2 linked regions of the Caldisphaera lagunensis DSM 15908 genome follow. The protein of the gene in region 2 binds, or shares a complex with, the protein of the main gene of each other region. Links are inferred from orthologs where the notes say so. Each region holds a gene or a part of one and is shown on either strand. Other genes may lie near its edges. The genes, in order: CALAG_RS06945 and dph2.

Region 1 (8,475 bases), 230 kb from region 2 along the record:
TTTATTTAATTTTTCAGTTGTTAAGAATGAATTAATTGTTACCAATAAATTAAAAAATTAAAATAAATTTCCAATGTATAGAATATTTAAATAATTACTATTTCTAAAACTAAAGTAGAGGGTAGAATGCATATTAATAAACTTTAACTAATATATGCAAATAATGGAAAAAGTGGTGCGCTGAAATTGGACAAAGAACAATCCTATGAGGATATCGACACTTCAATTTTAGAAAAATGGGAAAAGGTGAGAGAATATTTAGAACCAAAAATAGAAGATGCAGCAAAATCAATGGAAAACTTAGGAATAGATGGTATTGCTAGATATCTTACGATAGGAGGTAAGATGTTTAGAGGTTTCTTAACTGTACTTTTTGCAGAATCATTGGGCGCAAGTTTAGATTATGCTTCAGATGCTGCAGTTGCTATAGAAATGGTTCATGCAGCAAGTCTTGCAATAGATGATATAGTTGATAAAGATACTAATAGAAGGGGTAAATTATCAGGCTGGATTATATATGGTATTGGAAAAACGGCCTTAACTGCTTTGCTTTTAGTTCCTGTTGCACAAAGAGTGATAGAAAAATATGGATTTGATGCAATAAGATATAGTATAAAGTCATGGGAGGCAATGGTAAGGGGCGAAATTTTAGATGCATACGCCTCATTAAAATTAAATCCTTCCGAATATATGAATGTTATTAAGTTAAAAACTGCTTCATTATTTAGCTTATCTGCTGTATTAGGTGTGATAGCTGCAAAGAATAATAATTTGGTAGACAATGCAGAATTTTATGGTGATAAATTAGGTATAGCTTATCAACTAGCCGATGATATTGGGGATTATTATTCATATCTTATAGGAAAAAAAGAAAAACTTGATCCAGGAGAAGTCTTATTTGAAAAATACATAATGCATAGATACCCTATTAGTGAGAGGGGGGATGAAATAATAAAAAATGGAATGAATATATTGAATGATGTAGTAAATGAGGCATCAAATGCAATAGTTGAATTGCCGGAATCAAAACAAAAATCAATGTTATCAAGAATACCATACTTCATGGTTAACAAGATGTTAGAAAGTGTTGGACTTACTTTAAAAAGGTTTTAACTATAGGTTTCTGTTTATTAATTTTAAATAAGCCTTTCAGAAATATTTTCGTCCTCTTTACAAGAGATCCCATCTTTGAGAGCACGGTAGTTTGCATAAGGAATTAAAAAGAGCTAATAGAAATTAAGAAGTTTAAATATAAATCTAATCCTAGAGGTAAAAAAATATTATTTGCGCAAATTTCTAATAAATATGAGTAAAACTACTTATAGCTAATAAGTTTAAGGTGAAAAGATGGAAAGCTTTAATAAGAAAATGTCATTGATAAATTACTTAAAGAATTCAGGATTTATTAAAACAAAGAAAGTGGAAGAAGCTCTTATTAATGTTGACAGAGCTAACTTTGTTTTATCACAATATTTAAGTGAGGCATACGAAGATAAACCATTACCTATAGGTTACGGGCAAACAATTAGCGCCCCAAGTATTGTAGCATATATGACAGAGTTATTAGAAGTTAATGAAGGAAATAAAATCTTAGAAATTGGAACTGGGTCAGGATATCAAACTGCAATACTATCATACCTAGTTAAAGAAAAGGGCTTAATTGTTTCAATAGAAAGAATAAAAGAGTTATCAGAAATGGCTTATAAAAACCTTGAAAGATTAGGTTTGCATAAAAATGTAAAGTTAATTGTTGGAGATGGATCTCTAGGATATGAAGAAGAAAAGCCTTATGACAGAATAATAATAACTGCTGCAACTCCGGTTGTGCCGAAATTTATTAATATGCAATTAAAAAATAATGGTATTGCTATATTACCTTTAGGAACATTAGAGGAACAAAAACTAGCCATAATTAGAAAAGATGAATTTGGAAATATTGAATTGCGTTATGATATCAGTGTAATATTTGTTCCATTAATTGGTTATGAAGGATTTAAATTTGGTAAAGAGGAAACAAATTAAATGTTTCACTCTTCCCTTGTTATGAAGCAGATTATTTTTTAATCATTTTTAAAAAACTTTCTTAATCAAACAAAAAATAATATTATTTTTTAACCCTTAATCTCTTCTTTATCAAAAGAAGTGGGTGAAAAAAATGGGCGCCAGAGTAAAAGTAATTTCAGAAATAGAAAAAATAATGGCTAACATAGAGCAAGTAAGAAATATAGGTGTTATAGCCCATGTAGATCATGGTAAAACAACAACTAGCGATACATTATTAGCAGGAGCAGGAATTATTTCAGAAAGAGTTGCAGGAGATGCTCTGCTTTTAGACTACCTTAACGTAGAAAAAGAAAGAGAAATGACAGTTAAAGCGGCTAATGCAAGCTTATATCATGAATATAATGGAAAACCATACGTCATTAACTTAATTGATACTCCGGGACATGTAGACTTTACAGGTATGGTAACAAGAAGTCTTAGAGTATTGGATGGAGGAATCGTTGTTGTAGATTCAGCGGAAGGCGTTATGACACAAACCGAAACTGTTTTAAGGCAAGCATTAGAGGAAAGGGTTAAACCAGTTTTATTCATTAACAAGGTTGATAGATTAATAAAAGAACTAAAGTTCGGACCTCAGCAAATACAAGAAAGATTTGTAGAAATAATTAAAGATGTTAACAATTTGATTGATATGTATGCTGAGCCTGAATTTAAAAATAAATGGAAAATAAATCCTGCTGAAGGTAATGTTGCATTTGGTAGCGCAAAAGACAAATGGGCTTTAACAGTGCCTGATGCTACAAAGAAGGGCATAACTTTTCAAAATATAATAGATGCATATTCTTCTAATAATAAAGATAAGGTAGTAGAGCTATTTAAGAAGGCACCTATTTGGGATGCATTATTAAATATGGTAGTAAAGTTTATACCAAATCCTAAAGAAGCACAGAAGTATAGAATACCAAAGATATGGAAGGGAAATCTTGATTCAGATTTAGGTAAGGCTATGATGGAATCAGATCCAAACGGGCCTCTAGTATTTTATGCAAATGCTATTAAGGTAGAAAAAGCCGGAATTGTAGCAACTGGTAGAGTATTTTCAGGTACGTTAGAGCCTGGTAAAGAAGTTTACATCGTTTCGAGTGATCGTACTGGGAGAATTTTACAGGTAAGCCTATATATGGGGCCATTTAGAGAATTAACAGCTAAGATTCCCGCAGGTAACATAGGTGCATTGATGGGTATAGAAGGCCTAAAGTCTGGAGAAACACTTGTTGAAGTATCATACAAATCACAAGCTGCACCATTCGAGCAACTTCATTATATTAGTGAACCTGTAGTAACATCAGCTATAGAACCAGCAAAATTACAAGATTTGCCGAAAATGATAGACGCTCTTAAAAAGTTAACATTAGAGGATCCAAATTTGGTAGTGAAAATTAATGAAGAGACAGGAGAATATCTAATATCAGGTATGGGGCAACTTCATTTAGAAATAGCTATGTGGATGCTGAAGGAATTATATGGGGTAGAAGTAAAGGCTACGCCACCAATAGTTGTTTATAGAGAATCTGTTAAACAGAATAGTAAGGTGTTTGAAGGAAAGAGCCCTAATAAGCACAATAGATTCTACATAAGTGTAGAGCCATTAAACGATGAGACAATTGATTTGATCCATAAGGGTCTTGTTAATGAAGATCAAGATGCTAAGGATAGAGCAAAAATATTAAGAGATAAAGCAAACTGGGATTATGATGAGGCTAGAAAAATATGGTCTATTGATGAAAATATAAACATATTTATTGATGCAACATCAGGTGTTCAATATCTAAAAGAAGTGAAGGATACAATATTAGGTGGATTTAGGATAGCGGTAAAAGAAGGACCATTGGCAGCAGAGCCTGTAAGAGGTCTCAAAGTTGTACTTCATGATGCTGAAATACACGAAGATCCAGTCCACAGAGGTCCAGGTCAGATATATCCTGCTGTTAGAAATGCTATATGGGCTGCTATGTTGACATCAAAACCAACATTACTTGAACCAATACAGAAACTAGAAATTAAAGTTCCCATGGATTACTTAAGCCCAGTAACTTCAATAGTAACAAAGAAAAGAGGAAAGATATTGGATGTTAAACAATCAGGATTGCAAGCAATTGTAACAGCAGAGATACCAGTTGCAGAGAGCTTTGATATATCTCAAGAATTAAGAGGGTCAACAGCAGGTAAAGCGTTTTGGGGAACGGAGTTTAGCAGGTGGGCTCCAGTTCCAGATTCGTTATTAGACGATTTGATTAAGAAAATAAGAGAGAGGAAAGGATTACCTCCAAGACCACCGAAACTAGAAGATCTGTTAGGGCCTTAACCCTAATAGACTATTTTAATAAATTTTATAGACTTCAAGTTTTCATATTTTCTTGATTTTATATTTATATAATCATCTTCTATAACAAGGCCTTGACGATACATTACTAAGGCGCATCTCTCAGTAACAACTGAAGATGCCAATCCTCCTTCGGATAGCAAATCAAGTCCACTATTGATATCTGGTAAAGAGAATCCGCAATGTCCATTAGGATGAGAATGCATGTTATATGCTACCTTAATAAATGGTATTTTTACCTTTAGTGTTTCTCCCTCCAATATAGAAAGATAACCATTGTAATCGTAAAGGAATAAATATTCTATATTTGATGAGGTGGTTTTTTGAGTAAAAGAATTTATTATACTTAGATCTGTATGGAATGGGATATAAGGAATAAAATCATATAAATCTTTAATGCTTATGTAGTTCTTTAGATTTGTATCATTTTTAATAATAATTTTTTTATCATTTATCTCCTCTATATGATCTTTAAAATCCCATGGTGTATTGATTTTGAGATCTATAACATTATCTTTTAACTTTTTTAAGAGATAGTCAATATCTTTTATTTTATAATCTATTTTAGCATCAAATAAATTATAATTATCATCATAGGTATCTTCTATTTTCAATATTATTTTATTTATAATTGATAATATTAAGGAACCATTAGTTATTCTAGTTTCTTGATATTTTTTGTTCATGTTATCACCAAATTTTAAAATTTATGGTTGTTATCATAACAATTAGCTCCCCACCGTTTTTAAGTTCTTCAATTAAATTTCTATCAAGATCTGCAGCTGCTTTATTACTTTTTATTAGAGCAGTTGCAGGTTCTATATAATTACTTTTTCTAAATATTATTTTGGTTTCATTATTAAGGATTAGATTACTATCGCCGTATCCTATCAAGCTATCGCAATTTTTCTTTGAACAAAAAACAACTAATATCATATTACCTTTCTTTATATCTTCTTTAAGCCACTTTGGAAAATCATTTAATGATACTTCTGATTTAATTCCTATTATACAATCCCCCCTTGTTGTCAAATAGTCATCTTTAGTAATTTCTATAGTTGTTTTATGAGTTGCTCTTACATTTTTATGGCCATATGCTTTAAACGTAAACCATCTAGATATGAACTCTTTTTCCTGCAAGTTATCAATCCTTACTATAATAGTTTTCTAGACTACTATTTCCTTTAGCATCTTTTTTATATGGTAACTTAATCAATTCTTTAATTTTTGAGGCCTTCTTTTCTCCGATTATGTTTGCAAGCTCCGATAAACTTGAGTTAAAAAATTTTTCTAGAGATCCAAAATGCTCTAATATTTTTTCAGCACTTTTTTCTCCTATTCCTGGAAATGATTGCAAAATGTAAAGTTGCCATTGCCTATTATCATTTATCTTAGGTTTCTTGAGTATTGGAGACTCATTAACCTCTTTAGAGGGCTCAGATTTTCTTGCTATTGATTCTATGTATTCCGCTGTTGAGAGTTGATCTAAGCTCCATAAGACTTTGACTTTATATTCTAATACTAATGAAATTAATGCAGATTGAATCTGCTTTTCCCTATTTTTATAGAAGAGAAGGGATTTTCTGAAGTCACCCTCCACAATATATATTATATTATTATATTTTGATGACATTTTTTTAGCCTGTTCAAATAGTCTACCATCAAATAATGACTTTACAAAATCATTAGAGCTCTTCCTTTCTATAATTATGTTGTCCGGTATTAGATAATCTCCCTCTTCTAGTTGCCTCCTAATAACCATTAATCCTAATGATTCTAGTATTTTCGGAACTCCAGAAGCTTCTTCTCTCGAATCTGCATAAACCCTATATTTTTTTGTTTCCATAACTCTATCCACTTTCTTTGCATATACCATTTATTAAATTAACTAAATAACTGAAAAATTTTTCTTTTTCTATTGGTTTTTTATTTTTGATAGTAACTATAGAAGCTCCAATATGTCCTCCACCTTCTCCATTATATTTATCTGCAACAATTCTTGCAATATTAGAGGCATCTATTCCCTTTGAGATCGCTTTATCTGAAATTCTTATTGAAATCCTTATATCTTCACCTTCTTTATACTTAATAGTGAATGCAACATCAGCACCATTTTGTATTAATGTCCTAGATACTATTGATTCATAAGAACCTATTTCTGTCACTACAGCTATTAGATCTTTACAAACTTTTCCAATTATTGCTCTAGAAAAACCCTTAAGTTTAGCCATTTTAATTGAAAAATCTTCTTCAATTCCTTTGATGATTTTATAGTAAATAGAAATCGCTTTTTTATAATCACCATTTTTCATTAAATAAAGTAGCGATTCTAATGTACTTTTGCTTGCTCTTTCCAATCTATTACTATCAAATAAAATTCCTAATATACCTAATGTTGATATATTTTCATCAAGATTAATGGTTAATTTACTTGCAAAGGAGGAAACTATTTCGGTAGTTGAAGAAGCATCGTCATCTATATAATACAGTTTTGATATCTGGAAAATCTTTCCCTCACGATGATGATCTATTACTATTAAAGGAATATTTTTATTTGAAATTAAATTTGATACTTGTTCAATCCCTGCATTATCTAATAAAATAAGTTTGTCATAATTAAAATCACATTTTTTTATTTCTATATTTATCTCCTTTAAAGCAATAATAGATTCTTTTGAGAGACCTTGTTTTAGATCAATACAACATTTTTCATTATATCTTTTGCATAATTCATAGGTAATTAATGAAGATGCAATTGCATCTAAATCGGCATTTGAATGAAAAGAAATCCCTATATTTCCATTTTTTAATTCATTAATAAAATCATTTAAAAAATTATTTGTATTCGTCTTTATCAATATGATTTACCTATTTTAACTCCCTGCTCCGCCAATACCTGTTTTAGTTTGTGTGCCTCCAATACCAGATAATAGCTGTCTTAGCTCGATTGTAATTTTATCTATTTGCTCCTTTATCATTGTTTCTTGATTTTTGAGTGCCTTAATCTTTAATTCTAGATCTTCTTTTCTTGTTTCTAGTTCCTTTTGTAGATCTTCTTTTCTGCTTTTTACTAATACAAACCCTGTCATTTTATATAATTCTGCATCAGGTCCCAATGATTGTAATTTTTCTAATACTTTTTCTATTTCTCCTAAAGAAGATTCAGCATTTATTCTTTCTTGTACAACAACATTATATGAGTCTCTTAATTGCAAATACTTATTATATTTAGCCTCAGCCTCAGGTGGAACTCTTTCTACCAATTTTCTCCCCAATGTTTGTGTAATAGGCCTTCCTTTTATTTTTACAAGAATTTGAAAGCCTTGCTCTAAAAAGATTTTCTAATACCTTCTTATTATAATAATTTAAAGTAATGATATTTATCCACTTCTTGATTAAGAGGTATGAGATAGCGTGATAAAACACTTAGCAATAACAATCAACAACTCTTAAGACTCCTAACTTATGAAGTGAAGTTTAGAAAATGATAGTGTTTTTTAATTATTTTTAATATTCTAACATGATGAATGTAATCATAATTATGAGGATAATAATAAATTACTCTAGTAGATCCTTTAATGTAGAAGAAATCAATTATTCATGCACTAAAGTTTTTCAAATTTTTATAATTTCTTATTGTTAACTGGGGAGTTAACAGTAATTTTTTTGATTTTGCATAACTCAAAAGAGGCAGTTATGCGAACTCCTCCATCTCGTTTCTCCTTCATCAAGTAGTAAATTGTGTTGTTAGCTTCGTCTATAGTATCATTGATTAGTAATACCACAGATGGCATTTATTTTGTATTATAGAAATATAAATTAATTAAATAAAAAATAAATAATTTTAAACTTTAATTGTATGGTTAAAAAAAGTGAAATTAAAAATAACTATACAGAGTAAAGGCAAAAAGAATAAATAAAACTCCTAATACTTATTTGATACGTGAAGGGTGGATTTAATTTGTCTATTGCCTATAATCCGTTAGTGATAGCAGCAAACTCAATGATTATAGTTCCTGCTATAGTATTATTATTATTAGTTGCTGTTATTTACCTTTTAAAATGGCTTTTAAGAGCCAGTCCAGAGA
Region 2 (8,446 bases):
TAATGGAAATCCTGGTAGTCCAAAAAGAATCTTTTTGCCTAAAACTGCTATTGCTGTAGGTTTACCTGGTCTAGATTTCAAACCATGAACAATTATTTTTGCTCCTACATCATTAAAGACCTTATAAATCATATCTCCATACCCTGCAGAAGTGCTTCCAGTAGTGATCAAAATATCTGCTTCATTTATGCTTTTACTTATCTCATCTTTCATTTTATCATAGTTATCAGGCAATATTCCTCTAAACTCTACATCTGCTCCAAGTTCTCTTAGCATTGCTGTTATAACATAACCATTAGAATCATATATTTTTCCATGTGGCAAAATATTTCCAGGCTGCTCTAATTCTACCCCAGTAGAATAAACAATAATTTTAGGGGGCCTATACACCTTGATTTTATTTAAACCTAAACCAGCAAAAACTGCAAGCTCTCTTGCAGTGATTTGTGTATTTTTCCTTATTACAACATCTCCAGTAGCTATGTCGCTTCCTGACATAGAAATATTTTCTCCTGGAGAACTCATTCTGTATATTTTTATCTTGTTATCCTTCCTGCTAACATATTCTTCCATAACTATAGAATCAGCCCCTCTTGGAACCATAGCTCCAGTTGATATTTGTACAGCCGTACCAGGCTTTACTTCAATAGATGGATGGCTACCAACTTCCACTTTTCCAATAACCTCGAGTTCTTTTGGCTCTATTTCGCTTGCACCTGCTATATCAATTGATCTAACAGCATATCCATCAACAGTTGATCTGTCAAAAGGAGGATAATCTATTGGTGCAACTACGTCTTCTGCTAATACTTTATTGATTGATTCTAATATAGGAACCTCAATAACGCCCAATGGGCCTATACCATTAGTCTCTTTTTCTATTAATTTAATCGCTTCCTCTACTGATACCAATTTATGAAATACTAATGCCACATTTAAACACCTTTTTAATTTAATAATTCAATCCCATTCCCAACCCTAACTCTTTGAGTTAATTATCATCCCGCTTAATTTGGTAGGGAATGGTTGCTGTTAATTCCATCGCACAATAGTATCAATTAAAATTAATAAAACTTTTGCCCATATCCCTTATAGAAAGATTTTAAGCTATTGATATTCTAAAAATATTCATCTTGCATTGGCATTAATTTAAAACTAGTTTTAGGAATAAGATAAAGATAATGCTTAAAATTTACAAAACATCAAAATCATTTTAATCCTATTATCAAAATAAACGATAAATACTTTAAGGGTAAGCTAGATAATTGTATAAATGCGCGGGGGTGCCCGAGCCTGGCCAAAGGGGACGGGCCTAAGACCCGTTGGCGTAGGCCTGCGTGGGTTCAAACCCCACCCCCCGCATTTTTATATACTTGTTCAAATTCATCAATCAAATTAGACAAAAACATAAGATATTTCTTATTTATCTCAGCCTTATCATCTAATCCACAATTGCAATCACCATAATAATAAGATAATTCATAAAAATAACCACTTTTCTTAATTTTATCGCAAAAATCTTCGCACCCATTAACAGAAAGAATTAAACTATCTATTGAATAAAACCTTAATATTATACCACCACAAATTTTATTTTTGCATTTGCTAACAAGGATTCTTGATTCTTTTTTCATTGCGCTCTCCATTATAACTCATAGCAAAAAAATTATTATCTTTATTACATTTAAATCTCAATATTTATATTCATTTCTTTTATTTTTTCAATATACTTTTTCTTAAATTCCTCATTCATTTCTTTTATTTTCTGTAATGCTTCTATTAGCTTATCTTTAGGATCTATATTTTCATCTAAATCCATATAAATTATTAATCTGTTTTCCAATGGATGAGGAACTTCATAATATGCAATGTTTACTCCTTTAAGAGTCTGTAATACAGTAGATAATAGATTTCCAATAGTATGATCTTCCCCTTCTATTTCTACCTTATATATGCCCTGATCTGTTTTGGTGATTTTAATATCTCCAGCCATATTATTGCACCTTGCCTAACATCTCGTATGTATCCTTCCAACTATATCTGGTATATATCTTGTTTTTATTCTCTTCTAAAATTCCTAAACTAAGACCTTTTTCTATTACATTATTAATTTTCTCAAAATCTCTTTCTCTCAACGTTAAATAGCAAGCTAGTGCTTTTATTAAAGCATTACCATAGTTTTTTCCAGAAATATGTTTTAAATTTTCATTTATTATATTAGCTAAAGAATATACTTTTTCTTTTCTTGCTGTTGTTATTAAAAATTCTTCTTGTATGGTTGTTTTATAACCGAGCTTACTTAAACAAAATTCCAGCATATCAAAAAAATCCTTTCCTCCTTCAGGATTTAAGTCTTTTAGGCTATACTTAAAACCCTTAACTTTATTTTTATTTGTTTCAAAAGATAAAATCTCTTTTATCTTAGACTTTATATAGTTAATATCCCTAGGCGTTACATAAAAATCTATAATCAATTTGTTGTTTTCAACTTTAATTGTTGCTTCCTGGCTTGATATAACAGTATTAATTTTTTTAAAAATATTTTCTATATCATAACCTTCCTTTAAATTAAAAATAAATCTTTTCTTTAAACTTTTCATCAAAAACACCTATGGTGACATTAATATTGTTTTCTTCATATCAATTTTTAGCAATTTAGAAGTTGCTAAATTAGATATTTTCCTTTTTTCTACATTACCACATTTGGGACATTTTAATTGATCATTATTTTGCGGTATCATAATCTCTCCACATTTAGAGCACATAGAATAAATTACTCCATATTGAGGTCCCTTTAATGAAAGGTTATATGGATTACTTGAATTTATTACTTTAGCCAATATTATATCTCCAGGTTTAACAATATCCATCAAATCATTAAATTTATCTACACCAACTTGGTTTGAAATAATTGCTCCAGATAATGGACTTGAAAATTCAAACTCCCATTTAGGTCTTGGATATAAAACTATTACACCATAAATATCAACAAATATTATATTTTCTCTAACAGATGAAACTGATCCTAAAACAATGCTATTTTTCTTTGGTAATTTTAGTTTTTTATATGAATTTACTGATATTGTCCTATTATTAAAGTCTATAGCAATTTTACCCAAAAACATTGACCTTAGGTATCCTGTTTCAGTATCTATATAAACTCCTTCACCTTCAACAAATTCTTCTTGTTGTGCAATAACTTCTCCTGGAACAACAACATTATTTTTCAAAGAGTAATACATCTACCTTTACCCTCCTTATCCTACTTTTATGATATGTCATTGAAGCGGGTATTGGAAATTCCCTTGTATTTAACAATCTCAATCTATATCCCCACTTGTTACTTAGTGATTCGTGAAAATTTAAATTTCCTGATTTCAATACAGAGTAAATCCTCTTAGGATTCAATGAAAATGCGTATTCCAAAAATCTTTTATCAGCGTTTCTATTCCAAACCCCAAAAGGAGGATTCATAATAATTAAATCTATGTGATTTTTTCTTATTAATCCCAAATTCTCATTTATAAAAGTCTTTATTAACAAAAGCCTTCCTCTTAAACCAAAGGTTTCTTCTCCATATAAACAATATTTAAAGAACCTATCATCAATTTCTAATCCTATAGCTTTACTAGCACCAAAAATAAGAGATGCTAATGCTATCCTACAAGTGCCAGAACCTAAATCAAGCACTGTTGAGTCTTGAATAATATTTGAAATATATGCATGATTTAGCATATCCAAAATTATTTCTGATGGAGTATTGTATTGCTCTAAATCACGAATCGGATTAGTTATTGATGGTAATGTTTTTTCTAAGAAAACCTTTGCGTTTATGTATTTTTCATTTTTATTCAAATCTTACACCGCTTTTTTACCATGGAAAAATATACTTATCTATTTTGCCTGTTAAAGCCATATAAGCTTCTCCAGGCGTAAGAACTGGCTTTTTATAATCCATTAAGTCATCAATGGGAATCCTTGGGCAACTTGTTATTACAAATGCATCAAACCAATCGTTATCAATTGATAATAAATTTAATTCGCTCATGTTTTCTGATGTTAATAATACATATTCTTTTTTATTTAGCATCTTTATTATCATATTTAATAAAGATGGTCTATATTGACCCGTTTTTAAACCAATTATTACTCCCCAATGTCTTGCTTCCATGGCTTTTGATATAACAAACAATCTTTTCTTATAATATTTTATTCCAATTTGTGTAAAATCTCTTACAGTATTGCTGTAAAGGTCTATTTGAGCAATTGGCTTTAATGTAGATAAATATAAACCTAATGGATGAAATTCTCCTCCTCCTACAAATATATAACCATCAATATTTTTATTGATAACAGTTCTAAAATCACAGCCAATTATTTGACCTGGATCATAATATGGAGATAATCCATTAGATTTTATGATATTATATTTACTGTTGTTTCCAATAATATTTAAAATTTTATTATATAAATGTGTATGCTGTGCAGTTAATGCTATTGACAAGTTTTTTACATTATAGGTATCAAGTATGCTAAGGGATTTTTCTATCATATTTTCATCTATATCTAATTTGCTCAACGCTCTAACAAAAACAACTCTATCCCTTAAATTAGAAGGTAATGCTAGCGGTGATGCCAAATATTCTGGATATTCTGAATGGGCTATATGAATTATTAGATCAGGATTAATTATATTAAAAATCTGATTATATTGTAAATCACATGCACCATATATGCTTTCCATATGAATTATTGGCTCAGCCTTATAATTTTCTCTTATACAGTTCGCTATCGCTAATGCAAATTGCTTCATACCATCAGGTAATTGCAATAAAACCCTTTTACCTTCAATATTAATATCAGGAAAAACCAATGTATAAGGTATACCACAATCAAAATTCTTTGACATTATTTACTTCTCCGTTCTATCCTCTGATATTACTATTCTAGTTTTCTGAGGTAACTTTGATGCACCTCTTCTTAAGGCCTCTTTTATTTTTTCTAAATCTGCTTTCCTACCCCATACCTCTATTAATTTATCACCAGCATGAACTATAGCAGCAACCCCTATTGGTGTTCCAAATGATAGTCTCATGCCATCTTGCAATCTATCTGCTCCAGCAAACGCCATCATTTTGTTTTCTCTTATAACTTGGTGAGGATATTTGGGTATTCTCATATAATAATTAGCATCACCAACTTCTGTTGATAAATATTTGCTTGTCATAACTCTTGCTGCTTCTAAAGCATTTGACCTTATTTGACCTAATTCTAACGATATCAAATCAACCTTTATCTCATAGTTTTTAAGCATGTCCTTATTTCCAACTTCAAATTTAGTTATTTTTGGCGGAGGGGCTCCATGTATATACTCTTTCCTTGTATATGGCTGGCTTGTTATGTGCGAATAACATCTTCCGGGTCTCATTGGCATTTTTTATCACCTCTCTTTATTCCGTGTTTAACCCCTATAAAAGTTTGCTTTTATGATTTTCTAAATTTTATTTATGATAAAATAATATATTAATATTTTATATTTAATTGATAAATTATATTTATATAGAGAGCATTGCATTAATAACATTGGTGATTGAATGTCAGAATTACCCAAGGACATAGAAAACTTTCTTTTAAATGAAGTTCCAAAAATAGCAAAACAAGTTGATGAAAAAAATGAAGTTCCAAAAGAATTCTTAGAAAAAATGAAAGGTGTTGGACTTTTTAACTTAAGAAAAAATGGTTTAGGAGGTATTTACAAAGCTGTAAGACTTGCCTCTAGATCTAGCCCAGCAATTGCACATGTTATTATGATAAGTGGTTCTGGATCACTTAAATCAGGCATTGATAATTCAATATTTTCTGTTACTATAACAGAGCCTGGCGGAGGTACTGATATAAAGGGTAATCTAAAAACTGTTGCAGAAGAAGATTCAGAAGGAAATGCAATAATAAATGGAGAAAAAGTATTTGGAAGCAATGCTCTTTATGCAGATTATTTTATAATTTTGGCTCAAGGACCTCAAGGACCAACTCTTTATTTAGCAGAAAGACAAGATAACATAAAAATTAAACCCATGGATCTAATAAGCTTTAGAGGGGCTGGCATTTCTAATGTAATATATGAAAACACTAAGGCAAAAAGAATATCTCAACCTGGTAAAGGCCTTAGAGAGGCTTTAGAATTAATAAACTATGGCAGATTAGGTTATGGTTCGATAGCCTTAGGTATTGCGGAGGGGGCTTTAGAAGAAGCTGGTAAAAACGCTTTAAGTAAAAAAATATTCAACAAGGAATTGTCTGAATATCAATCAATAAAGTGGATGTATGCGGAAATAGAAATCAAAATAAAACTTCTGGAATCTCTAATTGATAATGCCGTTAAAAAGTATGAAAAAAACAATTTATTAGATCCTTTAGATGCTGCTATATCGAAAGTTTCTTCAGGAGAACTTGCTCAAAGAGCTACATGGATTGGAATACAATTGCTAGGAGGTAGAGGGTTTACTGCAGGAACATTATTAGAAAGGTTGAATAGGGATGCAAGAGTATTAGATATTGGAGAGGGTGCAAGGGAGGTTTTATTAGACTTTATTGGAGATCAAGCAATTAAACAATATAAACAAGCTTTAATTTAAATTTATCTTTTATAATAATAGTTTAATATCCTTTTTTAAACTATATGTTAAATTCTTTAACTTTCTTTTTGTTTTAAAAAGGAAAAATTTTTAAATATTAGAAATAAGTAATATAACTAGGTGAAAAATGTGGAAAATAATGAAGTTAAACCCATAAAAGCGTTAATACAATGCGTATCTGTACCAGATTATGACCTAGCAGCACAAATTTTAGATTATCTTCTTGATAAAAAAGAGCTAAGCGTTAGGGATTTAACTAAAGTATTAAGCGTTAGCTATCCATTAGTTTTAAGAGTAGTAAATGATTTAGCTGGTTTAGGTATTGTCGAGACAAGCAAATTAAAGGTAGAAGGAAGAGGGAGGCCAAGAAAGCTTGTTAAAATAAATGTTGCAAAATTACTTGAAATGCTTGACGGATGCAGGAAAAACCTAGATGAGGCTGAAAAGGTATTAAAGCAAAAGCCAAGAATCTAAACACTATTCATTTTTTCAACGAAATCTATAATAACTTTATTTGGATTCTTTGACTTCATCACTGCGCTTGCAATTAAAACCCCAGAAGATCCTAATTCTATGGCTTTTATCGCATCATCTGGTATTGTTATACCTGCTCCAGCTAGAACTGGTATATTAGAAACGCTTTTTACTGCTTTAAGAGATTCAGTTATTACTTCAGGCTTTGCCTTAGATACAGGAATTCCAGAACCTATTAATTCAGGCGGCTCAACAGCTATCATTGATGGATTTAAATAAGCAATTCCAGCAGCCTCTCCTGGTGTATCTGCACATACTAATGATTCTTTATTCAATTCCTTCATTTTCTTAACAATTTTTTCTATATCTCTATAAATAATTTTATGCTCACTATGATTTATCAAAGATCCTTTAACTTCCAAATATTTTAAAGAGTCTACAGATAAAAAGCCTGTATATGCCCCATAATCGAGAGGATCTATATGTTGAAGATATATATCGTCATATATATTAATTATTTTACTTATCATAACTGATGGAACTGATAATATTATTCTTACATTGCTATATTTAGATGATAATTGGTTTGCAGTTTTCGCTATTTCTAATGCAACATTGTTATAAGCTGTTTCATATGATTTAAAATTAATAGCAAATACGTATTTCATTTCTATCGCCATTTATTAAGGTATATCTTAGCTATATAATTTTTCATTAATCAAAAATTATTAAATTGGGTTCAAATTAAAGTCTATAAAAAATTATTTAATCTCTTCCAATTCATGTTTTATTATTGGTTTATACCCTAATTCGAAGGGTCTAAATTTGTTTTCTAATTTCTTGAGCACATCTGGTAAAGTCGTATATTCCATATCTTCTGGTCCAAGTCTATGAGGCATAAATGGACCATGTCTTCTCATGTATTCTGCAATTATTTGAGCTTGTCTTCTAGTTTCATCGAATGCAACATCATCAAACAAATCACTAGGCCCAACAAGATTTCCATTCTTTATATTAAAGCCTAAAGCTGCTACTCTAGGAGGACCGTCAAATCTTGTCATTTTGGCATCTTTTATTCCAACAGGCATTAATGGACCTGCATGACTACCTCTCATCCATCCTTCTACTAAATGAGGGAAAGAAAATGGTTCAAGTATTTCTCCTAATGCTGGAAAACCACTTTGAGCCCTAACTATCATAACTGGATCATCTTTTCCAATGTATTTTCCCGCTATTAAACTAAGCCTTTCAGAACTTATTGTCGATGCTATTTCTCCATCCTTTCTATGAACATATTTAATAACATATCTAGATGGTGTTCCTATTAATGCAAGTAA

What was found.
Region 1: the proteins of dph2 (region 2) and CALAG_RS06945 are in contact, whole or in part, in a crystal structure (PDB 6Q2D), measured with the Methanobrevibacter smithii proteins. The link is inferred for Caldisphaera lagunensis DSM 15908 from one-to-one orthologs. Residues at the interface, in WP_011954460.1 of Methanobrevibacter smithii: Met1, Met3, Tyr4, Pro28, Glu29, Gly30, Leu31, Met33, Phe58, His80, Thr124, Gln126, Ser179, Gly180, Asn181, Phe182, His183, Leu185, Tyr201, Asn202, Phe211, Ile215, Arg291, Asp295, Asp296, Gln298, Met299; in WP_011954157.1 of Methanobrevibacter smithii: Pro482, Asn483, Lys484, His485, Tyr553, Asp555, Glu556, Glu559, Leu560, Leu591, His592, Glu593, Asp594, Ala595, Val596, His597, Arg598, Gly599, Pro600.

Annotation. Positions count from the first base shown.
Region 1 is NC_019791.1:1,398,799-1,407,273, forward strand. Bases 1,767-4,762 are described here. They hold CALAG_RS06945 (elongation factor EF-2), read left to right. Parts: upstream 1,767-2,155; coding sequence 2,156-4,369; downstream 4,370-4,762. Other genes in these bases: pcm (protein-L-isoaspartate O-methyltransferase), read left to right, coding at 1,767-2,022; CALAG_RS06950 (hypothetical protein), read right to left, coding at 4,372-4,762. In the rest of the region: CALAG_RS06935 (polyprenyl synthetase family protein), read left to right, coding at 187-1,113; more of pcm, read left to right, coding at 1,348-1,766; more of CALAG_RS06950, read right to left, coding at 4,763-5,073; CALAG_RS06955 (DUF371 domain-containing protein), read right to left, coding at 5,078-5,527; CALAG_RS06960 (ERCC4 domain-containing protein), read right to left, coding at 5,532-6,233; CALAG_RS06965 (DHH family phosphoesterase), read right to left, coding at 6,238-7,245; CALAG_RS06970 (prefoldin subunit beta), read right to left, coding at 7,261-7,650; CALAG_RS06975 (NADH dehydrogenase subunit 3), read left to right, coding at 8,349-8,475. UniProt on the Methanocaldococcus jannaschii protein: Catalyzes the GTP-dependent ribosomal translocation step during translation elongation.
Region 2 is NC_019791.1:1,162,741-1,171,186, forward strand. Bases 2,891-5,857 are described here. They hold dph2 (diphthamide biosynthesis enzyme Dph2), read right to left. Parts: upstream 4,910-5,857; coding sequence 3,872-4,909; downstream 2,891-3,871. Other genes in these bases: CALAG_RS05670 (exosome complex RNA-binding protein Csl4), read right to left, coding at 2,891-3,242; CALAG_RS05675 (METTL5 family protein), read right to left, coding at 3,220-3,855; CALAG_RS05685 (50S ribosomal protein L16), read right to left, coding at 4,913-5,434; CALAG_RS05690 (acyl-CoA dehydrogenase family protein), read left to right, coding at 5,595-5,857. In the rest of the region: CALAG_RS05650 (molybdopterin biosynthesis protein), read right to left, coding at 1-933; CALAG_RS07840 (hypothetical protein), read right to left, coding at 1,344-1,634; CALAG_RS05660 (DNA-directed RNA polymerase subunit L), read right to left, coding at 1,685-1,993; CALAG_RS05665 (DUF2067 domain-containing protein), read right to left, coding at 1,995-2,600; more of CALAG_RS05670, read right to left, coding at 2,610-2,890; more of CALAG_RS05690, read left to right, coding at 5,858-6,635; CALAG_RS05695 (helix-turn-helix domain-containing protein), read left to right, coding at 6,765-7,109; tpiA (triose-phosphate isomerase), read right to left, coding at 7,106-7,777; fbp (fructose-1,6-bisphosphate aldolase/phosphatase), read right to left, coding at 7,871-8,446. UniProt on the Methanocaldococcus jannaschii protein: Catalyzes the first step of diphthamide biosynthesis, i.e. the transfer of the 3-amino-3-carboxypropyl group from S-adenosyl-L-methionine (SAM) to the C2 position of the imidazole ring of the target histidine residue in translation elongation factor 2 (EF-2).